Regions from separate parts of the Roseateles sp. GW823-FHT07B05 genome, predicted to be linked through region 2. Evidence: predicted binding sites of a transcription regulator. Region 2 holds the regulator's gene; the other holds the start of a gene.

Region 1 (3,324 bases), on a different contig from region 2:
AACAGTTGCTGCGCCAGCAGCCCGCCAACTCCGCCTTCCTGACGCTGGCCGGTGTCGCCAAGGCCGAGGCGGGCGACTACGGCGTGGCGCGGCGCCACTTCGAGGCCGCCCTCGCCGCCGACGCCAAGCTGATGACGCCGCGGCTGGGCCTGGCGCGGCTGGACATCGCATCGCGCTCCTTCGAGAGCGCGTCGCGCCGACTGAAAGCCATCCTGAAGGACGACGAGCGCAACACCGAGGCCATGTACGACATGGCCGCGCTGCAAGAGCGGCTCGGCAAGATCGACGATGCCAAGCTCTGGCTGCAGCGCGCGGCCGAGGCCTCGGGCAAGGTGGACACGCAGTCCAACGTCGCGCTGGTCGAGCTGAACCTGCGCGCCAGGAACCTGCCCGCCGCCATGGACGCGGCCAAGCTGCTGCTGGCCAAGCAGCCCGAGGACGTGCAGGCGCTGTCCACCTACGCCAAGGTGCAGCTGGCGTCCGGCGACATCGCCGGCGCCCGCCAGACGCTGGTGAGCGCCTCCCGCCGCGCCGCTTTCGACACCGACCAGCAGACCCAGGTGGCCGCGATGCAGCTGACCGCGGACGACCTGGCCGGCGCCGCCTACAGCCTGGACAAGGCGCTGTCCTCGCAGCCCGACGCGCTGACCGCCAACGGCCTGATGACCGAGGTCGACATCCGGCGCAAGGAGTTCGGCAAGGCCGAGGCGCGGGCCAAGCGCATCGTGCAGCTCAAGCCCGGGCTCGCGCTGGGCCACCAGTTGCTGGGCGACATCGCCGGCGCCCGCGGCCAGCCCGCCGCCGCGCTGGACGCCTACCGGCAGGCCTTCAAGCTGCAGCCCGCCTCGGCGACCGCCCTGCCGCTGATGCGCCTGCTGAGCAGCCAGGACAAGACCGCGGAGCTGCGCACCACGGCGGAACGCTGGCTCAAGACCAACCCGAACGACATGGCCGTCCACCGGCTGCTGGGCGACCATTTCGCGCGCCACGGCGACTTCGCCGGCGCCCGCGCCATCTACGAAGCTGCCGCCAAGCTGCCGTCCCGGGATGCCGAACTGCTGAACAACCTGGCCAACGTCCACCTGCAGCTCGGCGCCTTCAAGGCAGCCCGCGACGTGGCCCAGCAGGCGCTGACGCTGGCGCCCAACAATCCGCTGGTCATCGACACGCTGGGCTGGGCGCTGCACAACGCAGGCGAGTCCGAGGCGGCGTTGCAGAAGCTGCGCGACGCGCGCCTGCGCGCGCCGAACAACCCGGAGATCCGCTACCACCTCGCCGTGGCGCTCGCCAAGGGCGGCAAGAAAGGCGAGGCCCGCGACGAGCTCGCGGTCGCCCTGCGTGACAACCCGCATTTCGAGAGCAGAAATGCCGCAAAAGCCCTGTTTGACACGCTCAAGTGAGGGGGCGCAAACCCCGGTGGCAGGCGTCGCATCTTTTTACAATCTGCGCACTCGGGAAAGAATGCGTTCGCGCAAAGCACTGTCCCGAAACGGGTTTTTCAAGCAGGCACGCAATGTGCTGAAGCCGGGTTGATTGTTCGCACACGGCCTCTCGGAGGAGATTCAGAATGAAAGCAAGTATTTCCCTCGCCATCCGGTCGCTCGGCTTGATGCTCGGCCTCGGTGCCTGCGTTGCGGCTCAGGCCGCCAACACTTGGTACAACTACGGCTCCAGCAGCACCGTCGCGGGCGTCGAGGCCAGCGCCTTCTACGCCACCAACAAGACCGACGGCACCAACGCCATCGGCTCCTCGACGACGTGGACCAGCACCACGCTGGCCTGGGCCAGCGGCTACGGTCTGAAGGTGGACAGCGACAGCACCGCGTCGCCCAACCACGCGGTGGACAACTCGATCCGCACAGAAGCCATCCTGCTGAAGTTCACCGGCGGCCCGGTTGCGCTGTCCGCCATCGACCTGAGCTGGGTTGGCTGCCCCGACGGCACCAACAACACCAGCTGCTCGGACGCCGACATCACGATCTACCGCTACAACGGTTCCGACTCCACGCCCATGACCAACACGGCGTCACCCGCCGTGCCCATCACGGCCAGCCAGACGGGCATGACCACCAACGGTTGGGCGCTGGTGGGCAGCTATGCCGACCTGAAGGAAGACACCAACACCTCGTCGCCGTACAACATGGTCAACGGCTCGACGACCAGCGCCCAGGGTGCCCTGAGCGACGGCGTGTACTACTCCAGCTGGTGGCTGATCTCCGCCTTCAACAGCAGCCTGGACACCACCAAGACGCTGTCGACCGGCACGGCCGGCTTCAACAACGGCAACGACTACTTCAAGCTGTACTCCGTGGCGGCCTCCACCTGCACCGGTACCGTCACGTCGGGCGGCACCTGCACGCCGCCCAGCGGTGGTGGCGGCAAGCTGCCCGAGCCGGCAACGCTGGCTCTGACCGGCGTCGCGCTGCTGGGCGTCATGGGTCTGCGCCGCCGCAAGGCCAAGCTGGCTGCCTGATCGGCTGCCCGCCCCACCCGCGAAAGGCACTCTTCGGAGTGCCTTTTTGTTTGGCTGACGCCAACCGCTGCACTGTCCCTGGCCGGACAGCGAAGATACGAACGACCGTGCTAAAAAGCCCGGCATTGCCATCACGACAACGCAGCACGCGGAGACACATGGACCTCAACTTCACCGATGCGGAGCTGGCCTTCCGCGCCGAGGTGCGCGACTGGGTGCGCGCCAACCTGCCGGCCGACATCGCCCACAAGGTGCGCCATGCGCTGCGCCTGAACAAGGACGACCTGCAGCGCTGGGCCAAGATCCTCGGCGCCAAGGGCTGGCACGGCTGGGCCTGGCCCGAACAATTCGGCGGCCCCGGCTGGAACGCCGTGCAACGCCACCTGTTCGAGGAGGAATGCGCCCTCGCCTGCGCGCCGCGCATCGTGCCGTTCGGGCCGGTGATGGTCGCGCCGGTCATCATGGCCTTCGGCACGCCGGAGCAGCAGCAGCGCTTCCTACCGGGCATCATGAGTGGCGAGGTCTGGTGGAGCCAGGGCTACAGCGAGCCGGGCTCCGGCTCCGACCTGGCGTCGCTGAAATGCCGCGCCGAACGGCAGGGCGACAAGTACATCGTCAACGGCCAGAAGACCTGGACGACGCTGGGCCAGTACGGGGACTGGATCTTCTGCCTGGTCCGCACCTCCACCGAGGGCAAGCCGCAGACGGGCATCAGCTTCCTGCTGATCGACATGAAGTCGCCCGGCGTCAGCATCAAGCCCATCATCATGCTGGACGGCGAGCACGAGGTGAACGAGGTCTGGTTCGACAACGTCGAGGTGCCGGCCGAGAACCTGATCGGCGAGGAGAAC
Region 2 (3,324 bases):
GAGGCCGAGGCGACGTATTGCGGCCGCCAGCTGATGCTGGACCGGCTGTTCGAGGTGCTGCTGATCTGGGTGCTGCGCGAGCTGATGGCGCAGGGCCGGGTCGAGTCCGGCATGCTGGCCGGGCTGTCGCACCCGAAGCTGCGCGGCGCGCTGGTGGCCATGCACGAGGCGCCGCAGCGCGACTGGCCGCTGGAGGAGCTGGCGGCGGCGGCGGGCATGTCGCGCACCGTGTTCGCCAACAGCTTCCGCGATGTCGTCGGCTGTACGCCGGGCGTCTACCTGCAGCGCTGGCGCATCGGTCTGGCGCAGAAAGGGCTGCGCGAGGGCCGCTCGCTCAAGCACATCGCGATGGACGTGGGCTACGGCGGCGAGGCGGCGCTGTCACGCGCGTTCCGCGCGCACACGGGGCAGTCGCCGCGGGAGTGGCGCAAGGCGGAGCTGCCGCAGGATTGAGCGGTCAGGAGAGCCGCCGCACCGACATCTCGCGCAGCGACTGGAGCAAGGCCAGCGCCTCGTTCACAACGCCTTGCGCAGATTCGCCGGCGCGATCTTCATGCCTTCGCGGTACTTGGCCACCGTGCGGCGGGCGCACTGGATGCCCTGTTCCTCCAGCATCGCCGCGAGCGCGCTGTCGGACAGCGGCTTCTTGATGTCCTCGGCCGCGACGAACTGCTTGATCAGCGCGCGCACCGCGGTGCTGGACGCCTCGCCGCCGGCCTCGGTGCTCAGCCCCGAGCCGAAGAAGTACTTCAGCTCGAAGGTGCCCCAGGACGTGGCCATGTACTTGGCCGTCGTCACGCGCGAGATGGTGGACTCGTGCAGGCCCAGCTCGTCGGCGATTTCGCGCAGCACCAGCGGCTTCATGGCCAGCTCGCCGTGCGTGAAGAAGCCGCGCTGGCGCTCCACGATGGCCTGGCTGACGCGCAGGATGGTGTCGAAGCGCTGCTGGATGTTCTTGATGAACCAGCGCGCCTCCTGCAGCTGCCCGCCCAGCGGCGAGTTGCTGATGCCGCCGCGCGTGGCGCGCAGCGCGTTCGCGTACAGCTCGTTGATGCGCAGCTTGGGTGCCACCTCGGGGTTCAGCATGACGCGGAACTCGCGGCCCACCTTGCGCACGATGACGTCGGGCACGATGGCCGCAGCCGCGCTTTGCGCGAAGCGGCGGCCCGGCTTGGGCTCCAGCCGCGTGATGAGGCCTTGCGCCTCGCGCAGCAAGGCCTCGTCGGCGCCGGTCTCGGCCATCAGCCGGCGCATGTCGCGGCGGGCCAGCAGCTCCAGATGACTCTTGCAGATCAGCAGGGCGATGGCCTGCGCCGGGCTCTTGGGCCGGGCGCGCAGCTGCAGCACCAGGCATTCGGACAGGTCGCGCGCGCCGATGCCGGCCGGGTCCAGGCTCTGCAGCAGGCGCAGCGCGATGCGCAGGTGGTCCAGCAGCTCGTCGCGGTCCTCGGGGTCGTCGCCGGCCAGCGCGGTGGCGATGTCCTCCAGCGGGTCTTCGAGGTAGCCGTCCTCGTTCAGCGACTCGATGACGACGTGCAGCGCCGCGCGGTCGGCGGCCGACAGGCTCAGGCCGGCCAGCTGCTGTGCCAGGTGCTCGGCCAGCGTCGTCTCGGCGGACTCCTGGCTCTCGCGCTCGCCGTCGTCGTCGCCGCTGGACGGGCTGCTGCTGGGCAGCTCACGGATGCCGTCGAAGTCGTCGCGCTCGGTGCCGTTCTCCCAGTCCTCGCGCTCGGTGCCGCCGAAGTCCTCGCCGCTGAGCTCGGCAGACTCCCCGCCCTCGGACTCCCCGGCCGACGCCTCCGTGCCGGCCTCGGCCGGCGCATTGGTGGCCAGCTCCGGCGCGCTGACGGTGAACTCTTCCTCGGCCTCCAGCAGCGGGTTGGCGGCCAGCATCTGCTCGACCTCCTGGTGCAGCTCCAGCGTCGACAGCTGCAGCAGCCGGATGGACTGCTGCAACTGGGGCGTCAGCGCCAAGTGCTGACTGAGGCGGACCTGGAGGGTCTGTTTCATGGTGTGACCCGCGGACCGGCGCCGGGCCGCTCCCAAGCCGGCCCGCAGGCGATGTGCGAGCGGCTCAATGCCGTGAGCATCGCCGTCCCCTCGGGGGACCGACCGGAATCGCGCGCGTTCAGCGCCGCGAGGATGGGCGAGGGGCTCACCATCCCTACATCCGGAAATGCTCGCCGAGGTACACCTTCCGCACATCGGCGTTGGCGACGATCTCGTCCGGCGTGCCTTCGGCCAGCACGGCACCCTCGCTGATGATGTAGGCGCGGTCGCAGATGCCCAGCGTCTCGCGGACGTTGTGGTCCGTGATGAGCACGCCGATGCCGCGGGCCTTCAGGAAGCCGATGATGCGCTGGATCTCCAGCACGGCGATGGGGTCCACGCCGGCGAACGGCTCGTCCAGCAGGATGAAACGCGGCTGCGTGGCCAGCGCCCGGGCGATCTCGACGCGGCGGCGCTCGCCGCCCGACAGTGCCGGCGCCGGGCTGTCACGCAGGCCGTCGATGGACAGGTCGTGCAGCAGGCCGTTCAGCAGCTCGTCGATGCGGCCCTTGGACAGCGCCTTGCCGCGCTCGTCCTGCTGCAGCTCCAGCACCGCGCGGATGTTCTGCTCGACCGTCAGCTTGCGGAAGATGGAGGCTTCCTGCGGCAGGTAGGAGAGGCCCAGCCGCGCGCGGGCGTGGATGGGCTGGCGCTGCACCTCGGCGCCGTCGATGCGGATGACGCCGGCGTCGGAGCGCACCAGGCCCACGATCATGTAGAAGCTGGTCGTCTTGCCGGCGCCGTTGGGGCCCAGCAGGCCGACGACCTCGCCGCAGTCGACGCGCACATGCACGTTCTTGACGACCTTGCGGACGCCGTAGGTCTTGGCCAGGCCCTCGGCTTCGAGCCGGCTCGTGCAGGCCTGCGCCATCACGAGGCCTTGCCCGGTGTCAGCGTCGTGGACGGCTTCAGCGGCAGGCCAGGCGCCGGCGCGGAGGCCGGGTCGTCGGGCTGGGCGGGCGGCATGATGACGATGCGGGTGCGGCCGCTGGGGTTGGGCGACGTGTTGCCGGCCTCCAGCGTGAACACCTCGCTGCGGCTGTCATAGAGGATGACGGCGCCCGACACCTCGTTGGTGATCGTGCTGCCACGCATGCGGCGCATCGTGGCGCTGCCGATGAAGCGGATGGTCTCGGTGCGGGTGTCGTATTCCAGCTGGTCGGCCACGCCCTCGATGGACTCGCCGGGCTTGTCCTGCCCCTGGCGGAACGTCACCGGCTTGCCGGTGGCGCCATTGGCGTAAGCCTGGATGTAGCCGTCGCGGGTCTCGCGCAC

What was found. Region 2 encodes sigma-54, which starts transcription at its own class of promoters, with help from an activator protein. Its sites were predicted from a motif close to TGGCANGNAANCTGCTTT; they were not measured.
Region 1: the regulator sigma-54 is predicted to act here: its motif matches at 1,505-1,522, upstream of AC1Q7O_RS22435 (PEP-CTERM sorting domain-containing protein).

What each region holds. Positions count from the first base shown of each region.
Region 1 covers NZ_JBXAGX010000013.1:52,911-56,234, reverse strand. The annotation lists gene prsT (XrtA/PEP-CTERM system TPR-repeat protein PrsT) at 1-1,400, shown strand, start outside; gene AC1Q7O_RS22435 (PEP-CTERM sorting domain-containing protein) at 1,568-2,473, shown strand; gene AC1Q7O_RS22430 (acyl-CoA dehydrogenase family protein) at 2,632-3,324, shown strand, end outside.
Region 2 covers NZ_JBXAGX010000003.1:164,128-167,451, forward strand. The annotation lists gene AC1Q7O_RS08905 (AraC family transcriptional regulator) at 1-453, shown strand, start outside; gene AC1Q7O_RS08910 (RNA polymerase factor sigma-54) at 517-2,010, opposite strand; gene lptB (LPS export ABC transporter ATP-binding protein) at 2,165-2,920, opposite strand; gene lptA (lipopolysaccharide transport periplasmic protein LptA) at 2,920-3,324, opposite strand, start outside.